Regions from separate parts of the Micromonospora sp. NPDC048894 genome, predicted to be linked through region 1. Evidence: riboswitches for the same ligand, from Rfam matches in the RefSeq annotation. Region 1 holds a riboswitch; the other holds the start of a gene.
What was found. A riboswitch is a leader RNA that binds a small molecule or an ion and turns the genes downstream of it on or off. The one in region 1 is predicted to bind ZMP and ZTP.

Region 1 (12,850 bases):
CCGTGGAGGAGTTGCCGGCGGAGTTCTTCGGTCTGCACCTGCAGTACCCGGGGGCGTCGGGTGCGGTGCGTGACCATGCGCCGCTGGTCGATGCGGCGCACGCGGTGGGGGCGTTGGTGACGGTGGCGGCGGACCTGTTGGCGTTGACGGTGCTGCGGGCGCCGGGGCGCATCGGGGTGGACATCGCGGCGGGCACCACGCAGCGGTTCGGGGTGCCGATGGGTTTCGGTGGGCCGCACGCCGGTTACCTGGCGGTGCGGGCCGGGTTGGAGCGGATGCTGCCGGGTCGGCTGGTCGGGGTGTCCCGGGACGCGGCCGGTGAGCCGGCGTACCGGTTGGCGTTGCAGACGCGGGAGCAGCACATCCGGCGGGAGAAGGCGACCAGCAACATCTGCACCGCGCAGGTGTTGCTGGCGGTGATGGCCGGCATGTACGCCGTGTACCACGGGTCGGACGGGTTGCGGCGGATCGCCGACCGGACCCGGGGGATGGCGTTGCGGTTGGCGGCGGGGTTGCGCGCCGGTGGCGTCGAGGTCGTCGACGGGGTGTTCTTCGACACGGTGACGGCGGTGGTGCCGGGTGGGGCGGCGCGGGTGGTGGCGGCGGCGCGGGAGCGGGGGGTGAACCTGCGGCTGGTCGACGCCGACCGGGTGGGGGTGTCGTGTGACGAGACGACCACCGGGGCGCACCTGGCGGTGGTGTGGGAGGCGTTCGGGGTGGATCCGGTCGTCGGTGACGTGGAGGTGGCGTTGCCGGCGGGGTTGGCGCGGGACACCGACTTCCTGTCCCATCCGGTGTTCCGCAGTCACCATTCGGAGACGGCGATGCTGCGGTACCTGCGCCGGTTGGCGGACTTCGACTACGCCCTGGACCGGGGCATGATCCCGTTGGGGTCGTGCACGATGAAGCTGAACGCGACCACCGAGATGGAGCCGGTGACGTGGCCGGAGTTCGCGCATCTGCACCCGTTCGCCCCGGATGAGCAGACCGCCGGTTACCGGGAGCTGATCGGGCAGTTGGAGGGGTGGCTGGCGGAGGTCACCGGGTACGACGCGGTCAGTGTGCAGCCCAACGCCGGGTCGCAGGGGGAGTTGGCGGGGTTGTTGGCGATCCGCGCCTACCACCGGGACCGGGGTGACACCCACCGGGACGTGTGTCTGATCCCGTCGTCGGCGCACGGCACGAACGCCGCGTCGGCGGTGATGGCCGGGATGCGGGTGGTGGTGGTCGCCTGTGACGCCGATGGCAACGTCGACCTGGTCGACCTCGACGCGAAGATCGACAAGCATCGGGACGCTCTCGCGGCGATCATGGTGACGTACCCGTCGACGCACGGGGTGTACGAGACGGGCATCGCGTCGTTGTGCGCGAAGGTCCACGACGCCGGTGGTCAGGTGTACGTCGACGGGGCGAACCTCAACGCGTTGGTCGGGTTCGCCAAGCCGGGCCGGTTCGGCGCGGACGTGTCGCACCTGAACCTGCACAAGACGTTCTGCATTCCGCACGGTGGGGGTGGGCCGGGGGTGGGTCCGGTGGCGGTGCGGTCGCACCTGGCGGCGTACCTGCCGGGGGACCCGTCGGGTGCCCGGGTGCAGGGGGCGCCGGCGATCTCGGCGGCCCGGTACGGGTCGGCGGGGATCCTGCCGATCCCGTGGGCGTACCTGCGGATGATGGGCGCGGCGGGGCTGGCCCGGGCGACGGGGGTGGCGGTGCTGGCGGCGAACTACGTGGCGGTGCGGCTGCGGGAGCACTTCCCGGTGCTGTACGCCGGCAACAAGGGCCTGGTGGCGCACGAGTGCATCCTGGATCTGCGTCCGCTGTCGAAGGCGACCGGGGTCAGTGTCGACGACGTGGCGAAGCGGCTGATCGACTACGGGTTCCACGCGCCGACGATGTCGTTCCCGGTGGCGGGGACGCTGATGGTGGAGCCGACCGAGAGTGAGGACCTGGCCGAGTTGGACCGGTTCTGCGACGCGATGATCGCGATCCGGGCGGAGATCGACCAGGTGGCGTCGGGACAGTGGCCGGCCGGGGACAATCCGCTGGCCAACGCTCCGCACACCGCGGCGATGGTGTCGGCCGACGAGTGGCCGCATCCGTATCCGCGGTCGGTGGGGGCGTACCCGGGTGGGGTGGACCGGGCGGGGAAGTACTGGCCGCCGGTGCGGCGGGTCGACGGCGCGTACGGCGACCGGAACCTGATGTGTTCGTGCCCGGCGCCGGAGGCGTTCGAGGGTTGAGGCGCGGTGCCGGGGCGGCGGACGTGCCGCCCCGGTGCGGCGACCGGGGAGGGCGGCCCCTGTCGGGGGCCAGCCTGCGATGATGTGGCTGGTGACGCCGACGGACCGTGATCGGTCAGGCGACGAGGGCGTGCCGGGCCGGCCCGCGGTGCGGGGCGATGGTGCTGCCGTCGGGAAGGAGTTCACCGGTGTCCTCGAAGACGATGACACCGTTGCAGAGCAGGCTCCAGCCCTGCTCAGGGAAGCAGGCGATGACCCGGGCGGCGTCCCGGTCGGTCGCTTCGGCGGAAGGGCAGGTGATCTGGTGCTGACACATCGGGTTCTCCGGACTGTGGGGGCACTGTGTCATGGTTCACATGACCAGTGACGCACAGTACCAAGGGACAGCGCACCGGATCGAGCAGCCTTCGGTCATGTTGCCCCGAAATCCGCTGAACGGATGAGCAGGAATGGGCCACCCGGCGTGGAAACGCTCCCAACGGTGCCGGTCGACGTACCGGGGGTGCCGGCGCGGTGCCGCAGCGTGCTCGTCGAACGTGACCGCTTCGAGTGGCGGATCACCGACGGTGGTGACCCGGCCGCGCAGATCGCCGGTTTCCTCGCCGCGCACGGCCTGCCGGTCGACGACCTGACCCGCCCGGCGACCCACCGCACCGACGGCCCCTGCGGCGCCGCCCTGTTCGTCTCCGCCGCCGCCGGCGCCCGGATGGTCGGCGCACCCACCGGCGCGGCCAGCCCGGCACCGGACCTGCCCGACGTCGCCGTCGTCGTCTACGACCACGGCACCCGCCGCCCGCCCCCGACCGGGCCGGTGCCGGGGCACCTGCGGGTCGGCCCCTGGCGGGACAGCTGGACCCCCGGGCAGCACGCCGACGCGGTGCGCACCGTCCGGGCCGCCATCGGCCGCGGCGACGTCTACCAGGTCAACGTCGTCGGCCACGCCGCCGCCACCTACACCGGTGACCCGCGGCCCGCGCTGGCCCGCCTCGCCGGCCTGCCCGGCGCCCGCTACGGCGGCACCCTGCACGGCGACCGTTGGACGATCGGCTGTGCCTCACCGGAGACCCTCGTCGCCGTGCACGCCGGCCGGGTCGTCACCCGCCCGATCAAGGGCACCCGCCCGGCCACTGCCGCCGGCCGCCGCGAGCTGCTCGCCTCCGCCAAGGAACGCGCCGAACACGTCATGATCGTCGACCTGGAACGCAACGACCTGGCCCGGATCGCCCGCACCGGTTCGGTGACCGTCGACGACCTGTTCACCGTGCGCCGCTGGTGCGACCTGTGGCAGGCCGAGTCGACCGTGTCCGCGGCCCTCGCCGACGGGATCGGCCTGGCTGACCTGCTGCGCGCCACCTGCCCCGGCGGGTCGGTCACCGGCGCCCCGAAACACGCCGCGCTGGCGTTGGTCGCCGCCGTCGAACCCGTCGGCCGGGGCGCCGGCATGGGCGGGTTCGGCTGGATCGGCCCCGACCACCTCGACCTGGGCCTGACCATCCGCACCGCCGCCGCCGACACCGACCGGTTGCACCTGTGGGCCGGCGGCGGCATCACCTGGGACAGTGACCCCGACGCCGAGGTCGCCGAGGCCGCCGCCAAGGCCGCCCCGGTGCGTGCCCTGCTCGCCGCCGACTGACCACCGCACCGGCCGCTATGGTGGCCGCATGCACGTCGAGTACAGCGGCACCGGCGACCCCGCCCGCAGCCTCGCCCTGCTCTGGCGCACCCGCGAACGCACCAGCCGCAGCGGCGACCTGGGCGTCGACCGGATCGTCCGGGCCGCCATCGACGTCGCCGACACCGACGGACTCGCCGCGCTGTCCATGCGTCGGGTCGCCGAACGTCTCGGCGTGGGCACCATGTCCCTCTACACCCACGTGCCGGGCAAGGGTGAACTGCTCGACCTCATGCTCGACACCGTGCACGGCGAGACCCCCCGACCGGCGGACGTCCCGGGCGGCTGGCGGGACCGCCTGGAACGCGTCGCCCGCGACAACTGGGCGCTGTACCTGCGCCACCCCTGGCTGTTGCAGGTCGCCACCACCCGCCCACCCCTGGGTCCGCAGGTCACCGCACGCTACGACCACGAACTACGTGCCGTCGAGGGTATCGGCCTGACCGACCTGGAGATGGACGCCGTGATCACCCTCGTCGACTCCTACGTCCACGGCGCGGTACGCGGCGCGGTGGAAGCCGCCCAGGCCACCGCCCGCACCGGCCTCACCGACGAACAGTGGTGGCACGCCCACGCCCCCTACCTGGAAAAGGTGATGGACCCGGCCCGTTTCCCCACCGCCGCCCGGGTCGGCGCCGCCGCCGGGCAGGAGTACCAGGCCGCCACCGACCCGACCCGTGCCTTCGACTTCGGACTGGCCCGCATCCTCGACGGTATCGCCGCCCTGGTGGCCGACCGGTGCGCCGGTCCACCGCCGCCGGTGACCCCCCGATAGCCTTCCGGGCATGACCGTACGCCCGATCAGGATCATCGGTGACCCCGTCCTGCGCACCGCCTGCACCCCGGTGACCCGCTTCGACACCGCCCTGCAGCAGCTCGTCGACGACCTGATGGACACCCTCACCGGCGAACCGGGCCGGGCCGGTGTCGCCGCCCCGCAGATCGGCGTCGACGCCCAGGTGTTCGTCTACGACGCCGACGGCCACCGCGGCCACCTGATCAACCCCACCATCGAGTTGTCCGACGAGACCCAGGACGACGACGAGGGGTGCCTGTCCATTCCCGGGCTGTACTTCCCGACCCGCCGGGCCCTGCACGCCACCGTGCACGGCGTGGACCGGCACGGCGACCCGCTGACCATCTCCGGCAGCGGGTTCCTCGCCCGCGCCCTGCAACACGAGACCGACCACCTCGCCGGTCGGCTCTACGTCGACACCCTGCGCGGTGACATCCGCCGCAAGGCGCTGCGGGAGATCCGCGCCGGCCGGTTCGACTCACCGAGCCGCCACCGCTGACCGGCCGGCTCAACCCGCCCCGCTGGTCAGCGTGTACTCACCGAACCGTGCCACCGTGGTGAAACCGAGCCGCCCGTAGAGGCGCACCGCCGTGGTGTTGTCGGCCCGCACGTTCAACGTCACGTGATCGACGCTGTCGCGTAGCCGGGCGCACAGCGCGGCGACGACCGCCTGGGCCAACCCCCGACCCCGCGCCTGCGGGCGGGTGGTCACGTTGCCCACCGCGGCCACCCGGTAGGTCGGCGACCACACGTGCACCCCGGCCACCGCGACCAGCTCACCACCCGCACGTACCCCCAGGTAGTGGCCGGTGTCGAGCATCCGCGGGTCGAACCAGTTACCGGGGTACGCGTCGGCGTACAGGGCCCGCAGCGCCGGCAGGTCCGCCCCGGTCAGCACCTCACCCGAGGTGGCGACCCCGGCCAGCCGACCCGGGTCGGTCAACGCCATCCGCAGGTGCGCCCCCGCCGGGGTGATCACGTACCGGCCCGCGAGGACCTGTTCCAGCCCGGGGGACAGGTGCGCGTACAGCCGGGCGGGCAGCACCGGGGCCAGTTCGTCGAGCAGCGCCGCCGCCGCCGGCCGGTCCTCTTCGGCGGCGAACAGCAGCAGCACCGGCTGTGCCGCCCCGTGGTAGAGCAACGCCACCTGCTCACCCCGACGGAACCACGACGTGTAGGGCCAGAAGAAGTCGTCCAGGTCACCCAACTGGTAGGCGTGCAGCACCGGATCGCGCCGCAGCAGCCCGGCCAGCACGGCACGGTCGTGTTCGGCGCGGACCGGCACCGCTCAGCAACGACCTGCGGGAAGGTTCTCGTCGGCCCAGCGGGCCAGCTCGTCCAGCGCCGGCAGCAGGGCGGCGCCCCGGCCGGTCAGCTGGTAGCTGACCCCCAGCGGGGGGCCCTCCCGCACGGTGCGGCTGACCAGGTCGACCCGGGCCAGCTCACCGAGGCGGTCCGACAGCACCGACTCGCTGATCCCCGGCAGTGCCCGGGCCAGCTCGGCGAAGCCCGCCGGCCCCTGGGCGAGGGTGCCCAGGATCATGCCGTTCCACCGTTTGCCCAGGAACGCGAACGCCCGGGACAGCCCCCCGGGACAGGCGCGGGGCCCGTCGTCGATCGGGGAGCACGTCGTCATAAGCCCAGCATACGTGGTCCGTAACTCACCCTAGCCACTTCGAAAAAACTAGCTGCTACTGTGGTCGCAGCAATCGCCGATCCGACCGGAGGACACCATGACCGACGTACTGCCCAACCACCTGATCACCCTCGACCCGCAGGCCCAGGCCCAACTGTTCACCGAAGCCCGCACCGCCAACACCTTCACCGACACCCCCGTCAGCGACGAACAACTCCACGCGATCTTCGACCTCGCCAAGTACCCACCCACCGCCATGAACGTCCAACCCCTGCGGGTGCTGTTCGTCCGCCCCGGCGAAGGCCGCGACCGCCTCCTCACCCACGTCGCCGAAGGCAACCGCACCAAAACCGCCACCGCCCCCGTCGTCGCCGTCCTCGCCGCCGACACCAACTTCCACGAACACCTCGACACCGTCTTCCCCATCCGCCCCGGCATGCGCGAACACTTCGCCGCCGACCCCACCGTCCGCGACGGCATGGCCCGCTTCAACGCCGGCCTCCAGGTCGGCTACTTCCTGCTCGCCATCCGCGCCGCCGGCCTCGCCGCCGGACCCATGGGCGGATTCGACGCCACCGGCGTCGACAACGAATTCTTCACCGACACCGGCTGGAAGTCCCTGCTCCTGGTCAACATCGGACACCCCGGCCCCGACGCCTGGCACCCCCGCCTGCCCCGCCTCGACTACGACACCGTCGTCCGACACGCCTGAACCACCCCAGACCCACCAGTGGCTGGCCCGCCGAGCACCCACCCGCTCAGCCGGCCAGCCACTGGTCGTAACCCAACCGCACCACCAACGCCACCACCACCACCAGCAACACCACCCGCACGAACCCCGCACCCCGCCGCAACGCCATCCGCGCCCCCACCGCCGCCCCCGCCACGTTGCACACCGCCATCGCCAACCCCAACCACCACCACACGTGCCCCGTCACCGCGAACACCACCAACGCCCCCAGATTCGTCCCCGCGTTGACCACCTTCGCCATCGCCGAACCACCCAGAAAATCCGCCCCCACCAACACCGTGAACGCCACCACCAGGAACGTCCCCGTCCCCGGCCCGATCAACCCGTCGTACAACGCGATACCCACCCCCGCCACCCCCACCGCCGCCACCACCCGCACCCGGGTCCGCCGCGCCGGCACCGCCACCGTCCCCAACCGCGGCCGCAACACCACGAACAACGCCACCCCCACCAACACCACCAACACCACCGGCCGGTACGCCCCCGCCGGCACCACCCCCGCCAACGCCGCACCCACCCCCGCACACCCCACCGCCAACACCGCCGCCGGACCCGCCACCGCCCAATCGACCCGCGTGCGCCGCGCGAACGTCACCGCCGCCGTCGACGTACCCGCGATCGCCGCCAACTTGTTCGTCCCCAACGCCGTCGCCACCGGCACCCCCGGCACCGCCACCAACAACGCCGGCAACAACAACAACCCACCCCCACCGACCACCGCATCCACCCACCCCGCCAGGGCAGCCGCAGCCAGCAGAGTCGTCAACGACACAGGATCCACGGCCGGCCATTCTCCCCACCCCACCCGGCCACCCGCCCGCTCAAGTGGCCCACCTCACCGCCCACGTCGCCGCCGCAGCCACACCCCCACCACACCCAACGCCACGAACACCAACACCGAACAACACAACAACTTGATCATTCGGTAACTGTGCCACGGACGTAGGGTGCACAGGTGCGCCTGGCGACCTTCAACCTGCTACACGGCCGCTCCCTGACCGACGGGCTCGTCGACCCCGCCCGGCTCACCGCCGCCGTCCACGCCCTCGACGCCGACATCCTCGCCCTCCAGGAAGTCGACCGCGACCAGTCCCGCAGCGGCCACCACGACCTCACCACCCTCGCCGCCCAGGCCCTCGACGCCCCCGAACACCGCTTCGCCGCCGCCGTCGTCGGCACCCCCGGCGAACACTTCCGCCCCCTACGCCACGACGACGACGGCCACGGCGAACCCTGCTACGGCATCGGCCTGATCAGCCGCCACCGGGTCCGCAGCTGGCACGTCACCCGCCTCAACCCCGCACCCGTCCGCTCACCCATCTACGTCCCCGGCCCCGGCGGCGGCCTCATCCTCCTGCGCGACGAACCCCGCGTCGTCCTCGCCGCCGTCCTCGACACCCCCCACGGCCCCCTCACCGTCGCCGCCACCCACCTGTCCTTCGTCCCCGGCTGGAACGCCCACCAACTCCGCCGCGCCGTCCGCGCCCTACGCGCCCTACCCGCCCCCCGCATCCTCCTCGGCGACCTCAACCTCCCCGCCGGCCCCGCCCGCCTCCTCACCGGCTGGCAACCCCTGGCCCGCCGCCCCACCTACCCCGCCACCGCACCCCGCGTGCAACTCGACCACATCCTCGCCGACCCCCACGACCGGCACCTCCTACCCCCCGTCACCGCCACCGACAACCCACGCTCCACCATCTCCGACCACCGCCCCCTCGTCGTCGACCTCGGCTGACCCACCACCGGTCACCCCCGACCCGCAGCCCGCTGCGCCGCCCGCAACGCATTACGGAACAGCATCGCCACCGTCGTCGGACCCACCCCACCCACCCGAGGCGTGATCGCCCCCGCCACCCGCGCACACGCCTCGTCCACATCCGGCAACAACCGGCGACCCGCATACCGCACCCCACCACCCACCACCACCGCACCCGGACGCACATGCTCCGGCCGCACGATCCCCGGCACCCCCACCGCCGCCACCAGAATCTCCGCCCGCCGCGTGTACCGCGGCCAGTCCGCCACCCCCGTGTGCACCACCGTCACCGCCGCATTCGCCGTCGGCCGCTTCTGCGCCAACAACATCGCCAACGGACGACCCAACGTCGCACCCCGACCCAGCACCACCACCTCCCGCCCCGCCACCGGCACCCCGTGGAACGCCAACAACGCCTCGATCCCCGCCGGCGTACACGGCAACGGCCCCGGCAACCCCAACGCCAACCGGCCCATGTTCACCGGATGCATCCCGTCCACGTCGGAATCCGGATCCAACACCTCCAACGCCCGGTCGTAATCCAGATGCCCCGGAACCGGATGCTGCACCAACACCGCATGCACCCCGGCATCGTCGTTGAGATCCCGCAACACCCGATGCAGATCCGCCTGCGTCGCCGACCCCGGCAACCGCACATGCGGCGACGCGAAACCCAACTCCGCCGCCTGCCGGGACTTGATCCGGATATACCCGACACTCGCGTCGTCGTCACCGACCAGCACCGTCGCCAACGACGGCACCACCCCGACCGCCCGCAACGCCGCCACCCCCTCGGCGACCTCGGCGAGAATCCGCTCCGCCACCGGCCCACCCGGCAACAACCGGGCCGTACCAGACGTGGGGGAGGGGCAAGAGGAAACAGACATGGCGCACCTCGACCACGAAGGCCCAGGCGGTCGACCTCCGCGACGAGCTCCCCGATGGTTGACCCATCCCCGTGCCGCCAGTCGCATCCACCCCCACCATGCCACACCCCACCGCCCACCGGGCCCCGCCACCCCACACGCGCCGGGCCCGGCCGCCACACGACGACCGGGCCCCACTGACCGACCTGCTACGAGACCGTGATCTGCGCGACCCCACCAGCCGGATTGCTGATGATGCCGACCATCGACCGACGACACGACCCGATGACCGGATCGTTCGCACACCCCGGGGCGCTGTAGTCCACCGCCACCACCTGGATCCGGTGATTGGCCACCGTCGGCGAGTAGTTGAACGGCGAACCCACCGGACAGCTGCTGCCACTCCACTGCGAACCCAACAGACCCAGATCCGTCCAGACACCCCCGGCGTCCATGTCGTTGATCCAGATGCGCAGCGGCCGCCGGTCGTTGTGACAGTTGTACGTCAACAACGTCCGCACCCCCGTCGCCCCCGAATCCGGCGGCGTGACCATCGCATCACCCGACCAGATCAGGTTGACCCCCCACGGCCGGCTGCCATACACCACATAGTCGTTACGGCTGCGATTGAACAACGCCTGACCACCCGCCGTGGTGATCACGTTCCACTCGTAGACCGCAGTGGCCGACCAGACCAGGTCGATGCCCCAGCTCTGCGCACCCCACCGCAGGTAACCCCCGCCCGGAACCCGCAACGCCACCTTCGTGGTGTTCGTGATCGGCGCGTTCGTCGGCAGACCCTCCCCGTACACCTCCCACCGCGAATTCGGCCAGTCGGTCCAGTTCAGATTGATGCCGTAGTCGCGCTCCGCGTACCGCAGCGCCTTGAGACCATTGCTCTGGTTACGCATCGGGCCGTACCCACCACTCCACGTCGGCAGGCCCTCCCAGTCGACGACCGCACTCGGCGGCGTCGCCAACACACCCGACCCCGCCGACACCGGGACCGCTGACACACCCGACCCCGCCGACACCGGGACCGCTGACACACCCGACCCGGCCGACGCCGGCACCGCACCGGTCAACCCGGCGAGGACCACCGCCACCAGCAGGCAGAGCACTCTGTGAACACGGGACATGTCTCCTCCGAATCAGGACACCAGCACGGACACCCCTAACGGCGTTCCACCCCGTGCCACCCCGTTCCGGCCCCCTCAGTACGCCGCACCCACCTCCTCCGGCGCCCCCCGCGCAATCGCCGCCAGCAACGCCACACTGCCCCGCAACGTCTCCACATCCGGCGACGACGTCGACAACCGCACCGCATCCGGCACCGGCACCCCCACCACCGCATAGTCGGCCGCCGGACTGATCACCACCCGCTGCCGGGCCGCAGCCGACACGAACGCCCCCGTCGACCACCCACCCGGCAACCGCCACCACACGTGGTACGACCGAGGATCAGCACGCACGTCGAACCCGGCCAGCACCTCCGCCACCACCGCCTGCCGCAACCGCGCGTCCTGCTGCTTGAGCCGCACGATCCGCTGCGCCGTACCATCAGCCAACACCGCCGTCGCACACGCCAACGCCACACCCGGCACCCCCCACGTACCGGAACGCACCGCCGCCGCGACCCGCCCGGCCAACCCCGCCGGACACACCAGCAACCCCAGATTGAGCCCCGCACCCACCCGCTTGGACAAACTGTCCACCAGGATCGTCTGCTCCGGAGCATGCGCGGCCAACGGCAACTCCTCGTCGTGCAGAAACGAATTGATCCGATCCTCGATCGCGACCAGACCCAACCGCGCGAGCCGCCCACCCAACTCGATGCGCCGCGCCGCCGACATCGTCACCCCCAACGGGTTGTGCAACGTGGGCTGAAGGTAGACCGCCGCGAGCGGCGCCCGACGATGCGCCTGCTCCAACGCCGACGCACTCAACCCCTCCCCATCCATACCGATCGGCACCAACGTCACACCGTGCCGCGCCGCGATCGTCTTCACCACCGGATACGTCAACTCCTCCACCCCGAGCCGCTGCCCCGGCGCCACCAACGCCACCATGGCCGCCGCGATCGCCTGCCGCCCACTACCGGTGAACAACAACCGCTCAGAGTCCACCACCCACCCCGGCCGGGACAGGAAGGACGCACCGACCCGCCGCGACTCCCGCGACCCGGTCACCGGCACCGGATGCATCGCCGCCTCCAGGCCCGCCGGTGCCAACACCCGCCCCAACGCCCGCGCCACCATCGACGACTGCCCCGGCAACACCGGAAAGTTGGCCTCCAGATCGACCAGGTCCGCGTCCCCCGACCGCACCGAGAAATCCACCACGAACGTGCCCCGACCCACCGCCCCGGCCACCAGACCCCGCCGCGCGAGCTCCTGATAGACCCGGGCCGCCGTCGACACCGCCATCCCGTGACGCCGGGCGAACTCCCGCTGGGGCAGCAGCCGCTGCCCCGGCCGCATCCGCCCGGACCGGATATCAGCCGCCACCGCATCGGCCACCAGCCGGAAATCGTCCCGCACCGTCACCCCTCACCTCCACCGAACCCTGCCCGCACCGCGCCCCCGCAACACCTCCGAGCAATCCGACCACAACCTCGGTGCAATCAACAGACACCCAGCCACGCAAAACCCCCCAATGTCGGATTCCCGGCCGCGAACGCAGTTGACGCCACCAACCAAACCGATGCGAGACTCACCTCAATCACCCCATTGACTCGGTTCATTGAGAGGTGTGACCCGTGAGGACACCCACCACATCCACCCACCCCACCGAACTGCTACGCCGCGCCACCGATGCCCTGTGGACCGACGGCGACCTCACCACCAGCCGCATCCACTTCGACGCCGCCTACCGCGCCGCAGAAGCCACCGGCGACCACCACACCCGCACCCTCGCCGTCACCGGCATGGGCGGCCTCTGGGTCCACGAACACCGCACCACCAGCGACGCCACCCTCCTGCTCCACCGCCTCCACCACGCCATCGCCACCACCGACCCCCACACCCCCCTCGGCATCCGACTACGCGCCCGACTCGCCGCCGAACAGGACTACCGCACCGCCACCCACAACGACACCCTCACCCTCGTCACCCAGGCCCGCGCCACCGGCGAC
Region 2 (15,831 bases), on a different contig from region 1:
GTGCTCAGCCGGGTGCAGGGCATCGCCGGGGTGCTGTCCACCCGCACCTGGCTGGTCTTCGACGAGTTCGACGGGGCCGGCAGCCCCTGGGCCTGAGTGACGGCCCGGCGCGGTTGGTCAGCGTTCGGGTGGGGCGGCCAGGCCGGCGCGGTCGGCCAGGGCCAGCAGCGGCTCCAGGGAGTAGCGGTCGCCGTCCAGGCCGGCGTGCGGGTCGCCGCGCTCGGCGAACCGGGCCGGCATGGTCAGCACGTCGAAGTCCTCCGGGCGGGCGTCGTCCAGCTCCGCCCAGTCCAGAGGGGCCGACACCAGCGCCGCCGGGGTGGGCCGGATCGAGTACGCCGACGTGACGGTGTGGTCGCGGGCCATCTGGTTGTAGTCGATGAAGACCGGCCGGTCCCGCTGCTCGCGCCACCAGGTGGTGGTGACCAGGTCGGGCAGCCGACGCCCCAACTCGTGGCCCAGGGCGAGCACCGCGCGTCGGCACTCGCCGAAGCTCCACCGGGGCTCGATGGACAGATAGACGTGCAGGCCGCGCCCGCCCGTGGTCTTGGGGTAGCCGACCATGCCCAGCTCGGCGAGGAAGGCCCGGACCTCGTGCGCCACCGGCACCACCTGGTCGAAGCCGACCCCCGGCATCGGGTCCAGGTCGATCCGGAGCTGATCGGGGCGCTCCACGTCGGCCGCCGTCACCGGCCAGGGATGGAACCGCAGGGTGCCGAGGTTGGCCGCCCAGATCACCACCGCCAGCTCGCCCGGCGCGACCTCGTCGGCGGTACGGCCGCTGGGGAAGGTGAGGTGTGCGGTGCGCACCCAGTCGGGAGCGCCGGCCGGGAGCCGTTTCTGATAGAAGGCGTCACCCCGGTTGTCCTGCCGGGTGCCGATCTTCGCCCCCTCGAACACGCCGCGCGGCCAGCGCTCCAGCATCGTCGGCCGGTCCCGCAGGGCACGCAGGATGCCGTCGCCGACGGCGAGGAAGTAGCCGACCACGTCCCGCTTGGTCAGCCCGCGCTCGGGAAAGTAGGGCTTGTCGGGGCTGGAGACGCGGACCAGCCGCTCCCCCACCTGGATCTCCTCGGCCGCCGTCGCCACGCTCACACGGTAACGGCCACCCCCGACACCCGGAGCCGGCTCACCGGATCGCAGCGATACGCGGAGGGCTACGCCTCGGGTTGCCCGACGTAGGTGCCGCGCTGCGGCACGGTGTAGACCAGCCCACGCTCGCGAAGCTCCGCGACGGCACGCCGGGCGGTCCCCCGGGCCACCCCGAACTCCTGCACGATCGCCGCTTCGCTCGGAATCGGTCGATGCGCCGCGAGGTCACCGTTGCTGATCCGACCAGCCAAGATGTTTGCCACCTGGCGGTAGACCGGCACCGGGCCGTCTGGATCGATCATGGCAAGAAACTAATCGAGCCAAGACGAGGCAGGTTCTTTAGCTACGTCCCTAGACGTTCATGCTTGTACACCACTACCGTAAGTGGCAGCTCGTGACGATCAGTCATCTGGGCTGCCGGTAGCGGTCCGGGTACCTGATCGGGGATCGGTGCCCGGATCTGCCCGTACCCGGAGGGGTCCCATGCCGATGGACGACGGACCGGTCACGCCCGCCCTGGTCATCTGGACCGCGCAGCGGGTGGTGGCGCAGCACCACGAGGCACCGGACGGGCCGCCACCCCTGCGCCGTTGCTTCCAGTGCCGCGACGGCGGCTGCCACATGCTGACCTGGGCGCGCGACGTGCTCCGGGCTCACCGGCGACCGCCGCCACTCCCCCACTAGGCTCGCCGCCATGGCGATCTATCTCGACGTACACCCGGAGAACCCGCAGCCACGGACGATCGCCCGGGTGGTCGACCTGCTGCGCGGCGACGGCCTGATCGCCTATCCGACCGACTCGTGCTTCGCGCTCGGCTGCCAGCTGGGCAACCGGGACGGCCTCGACCGGATCCGGGAGATCCGGCACCTGGACAGCAAGCACCACTTCACCCTGGTGTGCCGGGACTTCGCGCAGCTCGGCCAGTTCGTGCACATCAACAACGCGGTGTTCCGGTCGCTGAAGGCGGCCACCCCGGGCAGCTACACCTTCATCCTGCCCGCGACCAAGGAGGTGCCGCGCCGGCTGCTGCACCCCAGGAAGAAGACCGTCGGGGTACGCATCCCCGACCATCCGGTCGCGCAGGCGCTGCTGGCGGCGCTGGGTGAACCGTTGGTGTCGAGCACCCTGCTGCTGCCCGGCGAGACGGAACCGATGACCCAGGGCTGGGAAATCAAGGAACGGCTCGACCACGCGATCGACGCGGTGATCGACTCCGGCGAGTGCGGCACCCTACCCACCACCGTGGTCGACTTCTCCGCCGACGAGCCGGAGATCGTCCGCTACGGCGCGGGCGACCCGACCCGCTTCGAGTAGGCCCGCCGGGTCAGGAACCGGGTTCCACGGGCGGCAGCGGCAACGGCTCGACCACCGGGTCGACGCCGTGGGTGGAGTGCGCGGGTGCCGGGCGGGCCGGCCCCGGGGTCCGGCGGTGCCGGCGACCCGCGCCCACCGGCCCGGCCCGCCGGGCCACCTCGCAGGTGACCAGGTGGATCGGGGCCGGTGGCACGGCGAACCGCCCCGGACCCCAGCGCACCCAGAGGGCGACCCGGCCGGCGTCGGCCTCCGCCGCGAGCTTCTCCCAGGTACGCCGCCGGTCGGTGTGGTCAACCTCGACGACCACCGGCGGGCCGTCGCGGCGGGCACACGCCACGTCCACTACCGAGTGGCGGTCCGTCATCGGCGGCGGCAGCGGCAGCACGCTCGCCGCCCGACGGTATGAGCGCCAGCCCTGCTCGGCGGCCCAGACCAGCACGGCGTCGATGATCAGCGCGGTCACCTCGTCGGTGCCCAGGTCGACGAACTCCAGCCCGGCCAGCCGCCCGGTGAGTGATGCCGCCAGCCGTTCGCCGTCCACCCGGGCAGGATATCGACTCACCGATCACGGTCCACCTCCACCCAGACCCGGCGGGGACCGGGCGGGCCGCCGGGCGGAGGACTCCGGTCGACCGCACCGACCGTGCGCCCGGGATCCGGCTCGCGGCCGGTCAGGTGGTGCTGTTCGGCCGGATCGGGTTCCTCGCCCGCGACCTGCTCGACGAGATACCGCACACCGTCGCCACCGTCTGAGGTTGCCGGACATTCGTCGACCGCGATCCGTTTCCGCAGCTCACCCAGGGGTACCGGGATGGCCGTCAGCCGATCAAGGAGGTCTGCCGGTGTCCACCGACGCCATCGTCCTGCTCAAAGAGGACCACAAGGAGATGCGCCGCCTCTTCCGCGAGTTCGAAAAGGCGCAGGAGGGACCGGCCAGTCGCCGCCGCAAGGTGGTCGACGAGATCGTGGCAGCCCTCACCACCCACACCTACCTCGAGAACGAGGTGATGTACCCGCAGGTCCGCAAGCTCCTGCCGGACCTGGAGGACGACATCCTGGAGTCGTACGAGGAGCACCACGTCGCCGACGTGCTCTGCGCCGAACTGGCCGCGATGGACGCCTCCGACGACCACTTCGTCGCCAAGACCACGGTGCTGATCGAGAACGTCGAGCACCACGTCGAGGAGGAGGAGCAGGAGTGGTTCCCCAAGGTGCGGGAGGCGCTCGGCCGCAACCAGCTCCAGGAGATCGGCGAGCGGATGATCGCGCTGCGCCCGGACGCGCCCCGCTCGCCCAGTGACCCGAAGGCGATCAAGAGCGCCCGGCACGCCACCACCGCCTGACCCGACCGGCAACACCCGCACCGGAGTACGTCAAGGGGCCCGACCGGCTGGTCGGGCCCCGCTCGGTCCCGCCGGGGCGGTCAGCGAGGGCCCGCGTGGGTCCGGTCAGAGACCCGTGCGGTGCGGCAGGGACGACGCGGGGACGGTGGCCCGGTGCCGGGCGGCGGCCAGCTCGGGCCCGTGGCGGACCGCCCAGTCGGCGAGGCCGGACAGCGGACCGAGCAGGCTCTGCCCGAGCGGCGTGAGGCGGTACTCGACGCTGGGCGGGACGGTGGGATGGACGTCCCGCAGCACCAGGCCGGCCCCCTCCAGGCCCCGCAACGTGCGGGTCAGCATCCGCTGGCTGATGCCGTCGATGGTGCGGTGCAGCTCGTTGAACCGGTACGGCCGGCGGCCCAGCAGGGTCAGCACCAGCATCGACCACTTGTCGCTGAGTAGCCGCAGCACCTCGGTGACCGGGCAGTGCTCGTACTCGTCGGCCGGCACGGGCGTCGGCAGGACCGCCGCCACCAGGGAACGAACCTCCGTGTGCGGTACGGACATGAAAGTGCCTTCTTCCCTCGGTCGCCGAGCCCGAAGAGGATTGTGCCGTCCGCGATCCACGGTCGACGTCCGGTGCCTGACGGGGTCACCGGCCGGCAGCGGCAGGGAGGGGCGGCATGCGCGTCACGGTCATCAGCGGCGGCACCGACGGCATGGGCCGGGCGACGCTCGAAGCCCGGATCCGCCGTGGCGACGAGGTCGTCGCCATCGGCAGCAACCCGGCGAAGGGGCAGGCCGTGCGGGCGCTCTCCGGCCGGGTGCACTTCCTCCGGGCGGATCTGCGCTCGGTGGCGGAGACCCGCAGGGTCGTCGACACCATCAGGCGACGGTGGCCGAAGGTGGACGCCCTGGCACTGTTCGCCAACCGGCCGGTACCCCGGCGGGTGGTCACCGACGAGGGCCTGGAGCAGACCTTCGCGCTCTACTACCTGAGCCGTTACCTGCTCAGTCACGGTCTACGCGACCAACTGGACGCCGCCGAACAGCCGGTGATCGTCAACGTCGTGGGGGTCGGCATCACCCGGGGATCGATCCACTGGGACGACCTCCAGCTCACCCGGAAGTACGGCATGGTCGACGCACAGTTGCAGGCCGGCCGGGCGAACGACCTGCTCGGGGTGGACTTCGCGGCGCGGTCCGGCTCGCGGGCACGGTATGTGCTCTACCACCCCGGCTTCACCCGCAGCGGCGACCTGTCCACCATGCCGGCGGCGATCCGTGGGGTGATCCGGGCGGCGTCGGTCGTCGCCAGGCCGGTCGGGAAGTCGATCCGCCCCGTCGTGGCGTGGATCGACAACCCACCGTCGGATGCCCTGACCGCCAACGACCGGGGCAGACCCGTTCCGCTGTCGACCACGACGCTCGACCCGGCCGCCGCCCGCCGCCTCGGCACGATGACCGACTCGCTGGTCACCCGCCTCGACGCCGGCTGAGCCGGTGGTTCACCAGAGGGTCACCGGTGCGCCCGTCGGCGCGGGCAGGATCTGCCGTACCCGGCCGGGGGCCACACTGCGCTGCCGCCACTCCCGGGGATAACCCACCGAGACCTCCTCGAACCGCACCCCGTCCTTCCAGGTGGTACGCGGAATGTGCAGGTGCCCGTAGACCACCGTGGTGGCGGCGAACCGGCGGTGCCAGTCGGCGGTGGCCTCCGTCCCGCACCACTGGGCAAAGATCGGATAGCGCAGCACATCGGTCGGGTGGCGGTCCAACGGCCAGTGGTTGACCAGCACGGTGGGCAGCGCCGGATCGCGGGCGGCCAACCGGCGGGCGGTCTCCTCCAGCCGGGCCGCACACCACTCCTGCCGGCTCGGATACGGGTCGGGATGCAGCAGGAACTCGTCGGTGCAGACGATCCCGGTCCGGTACGCCTCGGCCAGCGCGGCCTCCCGGGTGTCGAACCCCGGCGGTCGCCAGCTGTAGTCGTAGAGCAGGAACAGCGGGGCGACCAGCGCCGGACCGCCCGGCCCCCGCCACACCCGGTAGTCGTCCTCCGGGGTGACCACACCCAACTCCCGGCACCGTCGCACCAGCAGGTCGTAGCGGTCCACCCCGCGCAGGGTCACCGGGTCGGCCGGCGGGGTCCACAGCTCGTGGTTGCCGGGTGCCCAGATGACGGTGTCGAAGCGTTCGGCGAGCGTGCCGAGCGCCCACTCGATGTCGGCCACGGTGTCCGCCACGTCACCGGCGACGATCAGCCAGTCCCGTGGCGAGGTGGGCCGCAGCGCCTCGACCAGGGCACGATTCTCCGCGTACCCGATGTGCAGATCGCTGATCGCGACCAGACTGCCCTCGGTGTCCTCCCCCAGCATCCGCCGATCGTACGCAGCCGACCGCCCGGCGTGGAGCCACCGCAACGGCCACCGCAAAGGCGGTGGCCGGCCGACCGAGCCGGTACCGGGGCACCGGAGCTCCGCACGATCGGAGAACCCGGCCGGCTGCCCGGCACCGGCAGGTACGCACGGGCAGCCCGAACGGCACCCGGTAGGATCGTCGGTGGGCCGTGACTGGCGCGTGGGGATGGAGCACCATCGGGAAGCGGCCCCGTCATGAGGACGCACGCCGAGCGCCTGGGCCTTCCGCACGTCACCTGGAGGTCGCATGTCGCGCAACGCCGAATCCACCGCTTTCCTCAGCGCGCTCGAGGTGATCCGGGCGGTCGAACCCCGGGTGGCCGACGCGATCGGCGCGGAGCTGACCGACCAGCGTGAGTCGCTGAAGCTGATCGCCAGCGAGAACTACGCCTCCCCGGCGACCCTGCTCACCATGGGCAACTGGTTCAGCGACAAGTACGCCGAGGGCACCGTCGGCCGTCGCTTCTACGCCGGCTGCCAGAACGTCGACACCGTCGAAGCGCTCGCCGCCGAACACGCCAAGGCGCTGTTCGGGGCCTCCCACGCCTACGTGCAGCCGCACTCCGGCATCGACGCCAACCTGGTCGCCTTCTGGGCGATCCTGGCCGACCGGGTCGAGTCCCCCGCCCTCAAGAAGGCCCAGGTACGCCAGGTCAACGACCTGACCGAGGCGGACTGGTTCGCGCTGCGCCGCGAGCTGGGCAACCAGCGGATGCTGGGCATGTCGCTGGACGCCGGCGGGCACCTCACCCACGGTTTCCGACCCAACATCTCCGGCAAAATGTTCGACCAGCGCAGCTACGGCACCGACCCGGCCACCGGCCTGATCGACTATGACCGGGTCGCCGAGGCCGCCCGGGAGTTCAAGCCGCTGATCCTGGTCGCCGGCTACTCGGCGTACCCCCGGAAGGTGAACTTCCGGATCATGCGGGAGATCGCCGACTCGGTCGGGGCCACCTTCATGGTCGACATGGCGCACTTCGCCGGCCTGGTCGCCGGCAAGGTCTTCACCGGCGACTTCGACCCGGTGCCGCACGCGCACATCGTCACCACCACCACCCACAAGTCGCTGCGCGGGCCGCGCGGCGGCATGGTGCTCTGCGGCCCGGAGCTGGCCGACCAGGTCGACCGGGGCTGCCCGATGGTGCTCGGCGGTCCGCTGCCGCACGTGATGGCGGCCAAGGCGGTCGCGCTGGCCGAGGCCCGCCGGCCCGACTTCGCCGACTACGCCCAGCGGATCGTCGACAACGCCCAGGCCCTCGCCGAAGGGCTGCTGCGCCGGGGCACCACCCTGGTCACCGGCGGCACCGACAACCACCTGGTGCTGCTCGACGTATCCGGCTACGGTCTCACCGGCCGGCAGGCCGAGCAGGCGCTGCTCGACTCGGGCATCGTGACCAACCGCAACGCCGTCCCGCAGGACCGCAACGGCGCCTGGTACACCTCCGGCATCCGGATCGGCACCCCCGCGCTGACCACCCGGGGTCTGGGCACCGCCGAGATGGACGTCACCGCCGAGCTGATCCACACCGTGCTCAGCCAGACCACGCCGGGCGCCAACGCCGACGGCACCCCGTCCAAGGCCAAGTACGTCCTCGACCCGGCGGTCGCCGACAAGATCAGCAAGCAGGCCACCGACCTCCTCGCCGCCCACCCCCTCTACCCCACCATCAACCTGGGCTGACTGTAAGCCCGGCCCGGCCCCGCCATTCCGGCACCCCGCCCCGCCACGCTCCCTCGCGGTGATCAAGAGGTTTAGGTCACGAAAGCCCTCATCAGTGACCCAAACCTCTTGATCACCGACCCTCACCACCGTGCCGGCCCCACCACCGTGCCGACCCCGACCAGGGACAGCCGGAGGGTGGGGGTGAGGCCGGGTTGGGCTGCTGGGGTGATCAAGAGGTTTAGGTCAGGAAAGGTGGTTCTGGTGACCAAAACCTCTTGATCAACCGGGAGACCGGGGGCGGAGGCGGGGGCAGGGACGGGGAGAGATCGGGGCGGGGACGGGCGGGCAGGGGTGGGGGTCAGGGGAGGGGGCGCTTGAGGTGGTAGCGGTGGACTTCGGTGCTGCCCTGGATGTTGTTGACGTCCTCGGCGGCGGAGACCAACTCCCAGCCCTCCCGACCGACCCGGTTGAGGTGGGCGATGGCGGTGTCGCCGTAGGCCGTGACGTCGGTGCGTGAGCCGTCCGGGCCGTACCAGACGAACGAGACGTGGAACTGGCGTCCCTGCCCCTGGTAGCGGCGGACCAACAGGGCGTACTCCCAAGCGATCATGCGTCCATTATGGCCACCGGCCCATCCGTCGCACAGCACGGGAGGTGGCGGTTCGATGACACGCGGTGCCGGTCGGCGCGGTGACCGGGTCGGCCGGAGCACGGCAACCGCGCGGTCAGCGGAGGCCGGTCAGTTCGTCGGTGATCAGGGCGGCCAACCGGTCCAGCCCGAGGTCGATCTGCTCCGGGGTGACGGCGCTGACCGACAGTCGCAGCGCGTCGACCGGGCGGCCGTCGTCGTAGAAGTGCGCCATCGGCGTCCAGAGCACACCGTACCGCTGCGCGGAGCGCCGCAGCAGCGCGTCGTCGACCGGGAACGGCACGGTGACCACCACGAAGAAGCCACCGGCCGGCGCGTTCCAGCGCACCGGCGAGCCGGCCGGGAAACGTCGCCGCAGACCGGCCAGCAGGTGGTCCCGGTTGCGGGTGTACGCCGCCCGTTCCCGCCGGTTCGCGGTCACCAGTGAGCAGGCGTGCTCCAGCAACGCCCCGCCGATCACGGCCTGGGCCAGCGGCGACGTGTTCACCGAGACCATGCTCTTGATCTTGGCGAGCTGGTCGGCGAACAACCCCACCGCACCGTCGAGCCCGCCGACCCGCTGGTCGGCCACCAGATAGCCGATCCGGGCCCCGGGGAGCACCGTCTTGGCGAACGAGCCGAGGTAGACCACCCGGCGTCGGGTGTCGAGCGCCTTGAGCGTCGGCACCCGGTCGGCGTCCCCGGCCGGGAAGAGGCCGTACGGGTTGTCCTCGATCAGCAGCAGGTCCTCCTCGACGGCCAGGCCGAGCAACCGCCGCCGGTCGGCCACCGGGATGCTGGTGCCGGACGGGTTGGCGAAGTCGGGCATCACGTAGCAGGCCCGGGGCCGCAACCCCTCGTCGCGCGCCCGACGCACCTGGGCCCGCAGGTCGGCCAGGTCGATTCCGGTCGGGCCGGCGGCGACCGGGCGCACCGGCAGGTCCACCAGCCGGGCCGCGCCGGTCAGCCCCACGTACGTCGGGGCGACGGCGAGCAGCACGTCGGTCGGGCCGGCCCGTAACGCCCGCAGCACCAGCAGCATCGCCTCCTGGCAGCCGACGGTCACCACCACCGCCTCGTCGTCGACGTGGACGTCCTCGTCGACGGCGAGGTTGCGGGCGATCAGATGGTGGATGATCCCCTTGGTCCGGCCGTACTGGAACAGGGTGCGGCGGACCTGGTCGGGGCTCTGCCCGAGGTCGTCGGCGAGGTGCCGGCGGAACCGGTCCAGCCAGCGGCCCGGCGCGTCGTCGTCGAAGAACTCCTCGTAGGGTCGCCCGGCGGCCAGCGACACCGCGTCGGGCCAGTGCTGGGAGACCTCGTTGAGGAAGTTCATCGAGTTCAGCGCCGGGTCGTCGACCGCCGGGTGCAGGGTCGCCAGGTCCAGGTCCACCAGATGCTCCAACGGGTCAGCCTCCGGTCAGGGTACGCAGCCGCCGGGCCTGCCCCGGGTCGGCGCAGCCGGTCAGGGTCAGCGCGTCGCGCAACTCGACGGCGAGCAGGTCGAGGGCGGCCCGCGCGCCGGCCCGGCCACCGGCCGCGAGCGCCCACAGCATCGGGCGGCCGAGCAGCACCCCGGTCGCGCCGAGGGCGAGCGCGCGCAGCACGTCCGTGCCGGACCGTACCCCGCTGTCCAACAGCACCTCGATCCGCTCGCCGACGGCCGCGACCACCTCGGGCAGCATGGTGGCGGTGGCCGGTGCACCGTCGAGCTGCCGGCCACCGTGGTTGGAGACCACCACGGCGTCCACGCCGACGTCGGCGGCGCGGACCGCGTCACGCGGGTCGAGGATCCCCTTGACCAGCAGCGGCAGCCGGGTGCGCTCCCGCAGCCAGGCCAGGTCCGCCCAGGTCAGCGCGGGGGCGAAGGCGGCTTCGGTGTGCGCGGCGATGGCGGACACCCCGGGCGTGCCGGTGTGGGCCAGGTCGTCGCGGCCGGCAGGCAGGTTGGCGGCGGTCACCTCCGGCGGCAACGCGAAGCCGTTACGCACGTCGCGCAGCCGCCGGCCGAGCGCCGGCACGTCGACGGTGACCATCAGCGCGGCACAGCCGGCAGCCTGTGCCCGGTCGAGCAGATCGGCGACCAGGCCCCGGTCGCGTAGCCAGTAGAGCTGGAACCAGACGGGCCCGTCGGTGGCGGCGACGACCTGTTCGATCGGGGTGCTGCTCAACGTGCTCAGCACGTAGGGCACCCCCGCTGCGCCGGCCGCCGCCGCGAGCGCCGGTTCGCCGTCGGGATGCAGCAACCGTTGGTACGCCATCGGCGCGACCGCCACCGGCATCGCCTGTTCCCGCCCGAGCAGCACCGTGTCGGTGCGGGGCCGCTCCACCCCGGTCAGCACCCGGGGTAGCACGGCGACCCGGTCCAGGGCGGCCCGGTTGGCGGTGAGGGTGGTCTCGACGCCGCTGCCCCCGTCGACGAAGTCCCAGACCCCGGTTGGAAGGGTCGCCCGGGCCAGGTCGGCGAAGTCCGCCAGACTGACCGGCGGCCGGTCCGCCTGGCCGGCCCACCCGGCGGTGGCTGACCCGGCACCGACCGACCCGACGGACTCCGACCCGGCACCGGCCGAGCCGACGAGTGCCGAGCCGACGGAATCCGACCCGGCGGTGGCCGACCCGGCGGTGCGGGGGTGCTCCGTCACCGAGCGTCCCCGACCGTGGCGGTGGCCGGGGTGTCCGCCGCCGGGGTGGGCAGCCCGAAGACCTCCCGGAGGAAGGCGGCGGCCTCGTCCTGGGCACGCCGACCGGCGTCGAAGACACCGGGCATGGCGAAGAAGCCGTGGATCATGCCGGAGTAGCGGGTGGCCCGCACCGGCACGCCGGCCTCGCGCAGCCGCTGCGCGTACCGCTCCCCCTCGTCGCACAGCGGGTCGTGTTCGGCGGTGACCACCAGGGCCGGCGGCAGGCCGGACAGGTCGTCGGCGAGCAACGGCGAGGCCAGCGGGTCGGCCGCGTCCGCCGGGTCGGCCAGGTAGTGACCCCGGTACCAGTCGACGGAGTGCTTGTTGAACAGCAGCGGGTCCTGCTCGTCGGCGGCGGCCCGGGGTTCGGCGTCGGTTGCCGGGTCGACGGCGGTTGCCGGGTCGGTGCCCCGGCCGGGACGCGGGCGGTCGGCCCGCTGGTCGGTGTTCGGATAGACCAGCAGCTGCCCGGCCAGCCGGGGGCCGCCCTCGGCGCGGGCCAGCAGGGTCACCGCCGCCGCCAGGTTGCCACCGGCGCTGTCCCCGCCCACGACCAGTCGCTCCGGGTCCACCCCGAGGTCGGCGGCGTGCTCGGCCAGCCAACGGGTGGCGGCGTGGCAGTCCAGCACCGCCGCCGGGAACGGGTGCTCCGGGGCCAGCCGGTACCCGACCGTCACCACCTGGCAGGGAGTGGCGTTGGCCAGCCGGCGGCAGATCCCGTCGGCGGTCTCCACACTGCCCAGCGTCCAACCACCACCGAAGAAGTAGACCAGGGTGGGCAGCGGGCCGTCGCCGGCCGGCCGGTGCACCCGGACCCGCAGGTCCCCGGCGGGGCCGGGCACGGTCGTGTCGCGTACCTCGTGGACCGGCTCGACGTCGCCGCCGCCGGCCCGGATCGCGGCGAGGTCGGCGGCGCGGGCCTCGGCGAGGGTCTGGGTGTACAGCGGTGGGGTGCCGGCGGCGGCCCGCGCGGCCCGGTAGGCCACCACCTGGGGATCGAGGGACATGGGATCGGCTCCTATCCGCCGGTGGTGACGAAGAGCTTGTCGATGCCGCGCAGGAACAGGCTCCCGCTGTAGTCGGGCCGCTGGCTGACCGCGAGCCCGGGGAACCGGGCGAACAGCCGGGGCAGGCCGATGCGGCCCTCCAGGCGGGACACGGCCGCGCCGAGGCAGAAGTGCGGGCCGACGCCGAAAGCCAGCGACGGGGGGCCCTCGCGGCGCGGGTCGAACCGGTCCGGCTCGGGAAACCGGCGCGGGTCCCGGTTGGCCCCGGCGATGATCAGCAGCACGTTCTCGTCCCGGGCGACCGGCACGCCGCCCAGCACGGTGTCCCGGGGCGCGGCGCGGGCCAGGAAGTGCACCGGGCTCTGCAGCCGCAGCACCTCGTCCACGCAGCCCTGCGCCAGGGTCTCGTCACCCGGCAGCGCGGCCACGGTCTCCGGGTGGGCCAGCAGCACCGGCAGGCCGTTGCTGAACATGTAGACGGTGGTGACGAAGCTGGCGTTGAACAGCACGATCAGGTTGCTGATCAACTCCTCCTCGGTCAGGTCGACCTCACCGGAGTCCAGCGCCTCGACCAGCCCGGAGATCAGGTCCTCGCCCGGCTGGCGACGACGGTGCACGATCAGGTCCCGGTAGAGCGCCCGCAGCTCCTCGGCAGCCTGGTTGGCCAACGCCAGCCGCTCCGGGGTCTTGCCCGCCACGTCGAGAAACTCGTCGATCCAGTCGACCCGCTGCCGGTACCAGGCCAGCTCGCTCTCGGGCAGGCCGATGAACTCGGCCATCACCAGCGCCGGCACCGGGTAGGCGAAGTCCGCGACGAAGTCGACCTCGGAGCCGTCCGCGCCGGCGTCGGCCATCCGGTCCAGCAGGGTGTCGACCACCCGGACGATCACCGGTTCCAGCGCGCCGAGCCGGCGCGGGGTGAACGTACGGGAGAACACACCCCGCATCCGCCCGTGGTCGGGGGCGTTGACGAACATCATCGACGACTGGAAGGTCCGCAGGATCTCCTCGTCCTGCCAGCCCGGTGGGGCCTGCTTGTACCACTCCGGGTCGCGCAGCACCTGGTCGACCAGGTCGTAGCCGACGGCCACCGCGCTGACCGTACTGTGCTCCGGGCGGTTCGGGATGACGCTGATCGGCCCGTGCTCGTGCAGGGCCGCATACCACGGATAGGGGTCCTGCCGGCCGGCCTCGCTGTAGAGACCGGTCAGGATCTTGTCGACGTCCACGATGGTGCTTCCTCCCCAGGAATGACCGGGGGGCGACGGGGTCACCCCCGCCGCCCCACCGGTGTCACAGACCGAGCAGTCGAAGTGGTACGGCGTCCGCCAACGCCTGGTTGCCGGCGTCGTTCGGGTGGATGTGGTCACCGGCGTCGTACGCGGGCAGCAGCCGGCTCGGCTGGGCCGGGTCACGCAGCACCGCGTCGAAGTCGAGCAGCCCGTCGAACTCGGCCGCACCCGGGCCCCGCAGCCAGGTGTTCACCGCCTGCCGGGTGGCGTCCTTCTCCGGCGTCCACACCCCCGGGTTGCCGTGCCCCTCGTACGGGGTGAGGGTGACGGCGAGGCTGCGCAGGCCGCGCGCCTTGGCCTGCTTGTTGATCTGCCGCAGCGAGGCGATGATCCGGTCGGCGGAGTCGTCGGACATCCAGATGTCGTTGATGCCGAGGTGGGTCACCAGGGTCTTCACGCCGGTCTGCGGGAAGACGTCCTCGTTGAGCCGGGCCAACGCGTTCGGACCCAGCTCGTAGTAGCCGGGGAAACCGCCCGCGCCGGGCTCGGTGCCCTCGTGGTTGAGCCGGTTGCCGGCCAGGCTCAGGTTGAGCACCCCCGGGGTACGCACCTCGGGACGGGCGGCGACCAGCCGCCCGGCGAGCAGCTCCGGCCAGCGCTTGTTGGCGTTGACGGTGCTGCCGTTGGCGTCCCCGATCGAGTCGCTGAGCACCACCACCGCACCGGGGTTAGCCGGACGCAGCACGTCGATGCCGGACAGGAACATCCAGCAGCAGTCCGGACGGATGGTGAAGCCGGCGCCGTCGGCGGCGGTGGTCAGGTCGTTCGCCCCGATGAAGGTGGTGACCTTGGACTGGCCGTGGAAGGTGACCGGCCCGGTGAGCACCGGGAAGTGCAGGGTGACGACTAGGTCCTCCTGCTCGGCCACCTGGTAGGTCAGCGGGTCGCTGAGCAGCTCGGCACCCTTGTTCATGGTCGCCGAGGTGGCACCGCCGAACTTCAGCTCCCGCAGGGTGCCGGGGACGATGTCCGACCGGTCGGTGACGGTGGTCTTGTCGGGACGGGCGACGGTGGCGTGCCCGACCTGCACCGCCTGCTCGCCGTAGAGGTTGCTCAGCCGGACCCGCAGCCGCTCCCCGCCCACGGTGGTGCGCACGGTCATCCGGATGCTCTGGTTGTTCAGGCCGGTGTTGGTCAGCCCGGCGGTGTTGCCACGGGTGACCGCCGCGGCCCACGTACCCGCCCACTGCGGCCGGGCGGCTGCCTCGCCGCCGGCGTCGGACGGTCCGGCGCTGGCCACCACCGCCGGGGCGCTCACGACCAGCAACACGGCCGCGGACGCTATGACCTGCCATCTCTTCGGGGTCGACATTGAACCTCCATGTTGGGCCGCCCAGGGCCGGCGCCCATTGACGGCACCGCCCGGACGATGGTCCAGAAACCTAGCGGCGACGTCTGACAGGCGTCAATCAACCCGATAGACATGATCAAAAGTCCATGATGGCCGGTCACTCGCCGTTCGGCTCTGTCCCCCGGCGACACCGTCGGCCTAGGCTCGCTAGCGGCGGCGGTGCGGTCGCCCACTTCCCGCACCCCGTCGCGGGCCGGGCTCTGAACTGCTCGGACGCCATCCCGGCCGGTCGCCACGGCGGGTCCCACCGGGCCGCCGACGACCCGCCGCATCGACCTGGGGGCTGTGCGATGACCGACGGGGCCGACCGATCCACCACCTACGTACACGACGCGCTGGAGTTGTTCGCCGGGTTCGGCGACCGGGAGGCGCTGGTCGGCGACGGCCGGCGGCTGACCTACCCGCAGGTCGCCGCCGAGGTACGCGGGCTGGCGCACGCCCTCACCCGCCACGGGGTACGCCCCGGCGCGGCGGTGCTGGTGATGCTCGGCAACGCCGTGGAGGGCCCGCTGCTCCAACTCGCCCTGCACCTGCTCGGCTGCCGGACGATGTGGATCGCCCCGGTCACCTCCCGGCGGGAGATCGACGAGTTCGTCCGGCTGGCCCGCCCCGACGTGTTCGTGCACCACGCGTACGCCCCGGACGGGCTGGGTGACCAGATCGCCGCGTCGCTGCCCGGGGTGCCGGTGCTGCGACTGGGCATCGAGCTGACCGCCACCACCCCGCCGGCGGACCCGGACCCCGCCACCACCCCGCAGGTCGGCGTGAGCCTGAGCGCCGACGACCCGTCGGTCGGCCTACCGGCCGGGGTGCCCGTGCCGGAGTCGTTCCTGCAGACCAGTGGCACCACCGGCACCCCCAAGCTGGTGCACCACCGGGAGAGCTTCTACCGGCAGGTGCTGGCGCTGGCGGCCGACTTCCGGGCCGCCGGCTTCCCCCTGCTGCGGCACCTGTCGCACTCCCCGATGTGGCTGGCCAGCGGGCAGATCACCACCCTGTTCAACCTGTTCACCGGCGGCGTGCTCTTCCTGCGCCAGCAGTGGGACCCGGCCGCCTTCAT

Region 2: it holds a riboswitch for ZMP and ZTP, as region 1 does, so the genes downstream of both, AB0C22_RS21995 (glycine hydroxymethyltransferase) here and AB0C22_RS04210 (tetrahydrofolate dehydrogenase/cyclohydrolase catalytic domain-containing protein) in region 1, are expected to answer to the same signal.

Annotation. Positions count from the first base shown of each region.
Region 1 is NZ_JBEZFY010000002.1:54,381-67,230, forward strand. It holds gene gcvP (aminomethyl-transferring glycine dehydrogenase) at 1-2,240, shown strand, start outside; gene AB0C22_RS04165 (DUF5999 family protein) at 2,356-2,556, opposite strand; gene AB0C22_RS04170 (chorismate-binding protein) at 2,680-3,873, shown strand; gene AB0C22_RS04175 (TetR/AcrR family transcriptional regulator) at 3,902-4,687, shown strand; gene def (peptide deformylase) at 4,698-5,207, shown strand; gene AB0C22_RS04185 (GNAT family N-acetyltransferase) at 5,217-5,993, opposite strand; gene AB0C22_RS04190 (helix-turn-helix domain-containing protein) at 5,997-6,344, opposite strand; gene AB0C22_RS04195 (malonic semialdehyde reductase) at 6,442-7,056, shown strand; gene AB0C22_RS04200 (TSUP family transporter) at 7,103-7,861, opposite strand; gene AB0C22_RS04205 (endonuclease/exonuclease/phosphatase family protein) at 8,051-8,830, shown strand; gene AB0C22_RS04210 (tetrahydrofolate dehydrogenase/cyclohydrolase catalytic domain-containing protein) at 8,842-9,738, opposite strand; ZMP/ZTP riboswitch at 9,752-9,833, opposite strand; gene AB0C22_RS04215 (hypothetical protein) at 9,927-10,856, opposite strand; gene AB0C22_RS04220 (PLP-dependent aminotransferase family protein) at 10,932-12,257, opposite strand; gene AB0C22_RS04225 (hypothetical protein) at 12,476-12,850, shown strand, end outside.
Region 2 is NZ_JBEZFY010000010.1:124,951-140,781, forward strand. It holds gene AB0C22_RS21945 (Lrp/AsnC family transcriptional regulator) at 1-96, shown strand, start outside; gene AB0C22_RS21950 (DNA primase small subunit domain-containing protein) at 118-1,089, opposite strand; gene AB0C22_RS21955 (winged helix-turn-helix domain-containing protein) at 1,158-1,394, opposite strand; gene AB0C22_RS21960 (hypothetical protein) at 1,582-1,776, shown strand; gene AB0C22_RS21965 (L-threonylcarbamoyladenylate synthase) at 1,787-2,407, shown strand; gene AB0C22_RS21970 (hypothetical protein) at 2,418-2,948, opposite strand; gene AB0C22_RS21975 (hemerythrin domain-containing protein) at 3,250-3,750, shown strand; gene AB0C22_RS21980 (helix-turn-helix domain-containing protein) at 3,856-4,293, opposite strand; gene AB0C22_RS21985 (SDR family NAD(P)-dependent oxidoreductase) at 4,410-5,225, shown strand; gene AB0C22_RS21990 (metallophosphoesterase) at 5,235-6,104, opposite strand; ZMP/ZTP riboswitch at 6,286-6,375, shown strand; gene AB0C22_RS21995 (glycine hydroxymethyltransferase) at 6,394-7,830, shown strand; gene AB0C22_RS22000 (hypothetical protein) at 8,171-8,422, opposite strand; gene AB0C22_RS22005 (PLP-dependent aminotransferase family protein) at 8,538-9,845, opposite strand; gene AB0C22_RS22010 (alpha-hydroxy acid oxidase) at 9,850-10,917, opposite strand; gene AB0C22_RS22015 (alpha/beta hydrolase) at 11,079-12,128, opposite strand; gene AB0C22_RS22020 (cytochrome P450) at 12,140-13,360, opposite strand; gene AB0C22_RS22025 (SGNH/GDSL hydrolase family protein) at 13,422-14,705, opposite strand; gene AB0C22_RS22030 (AMP-binding protein) at 15,062-15,831, shown strand, end outside.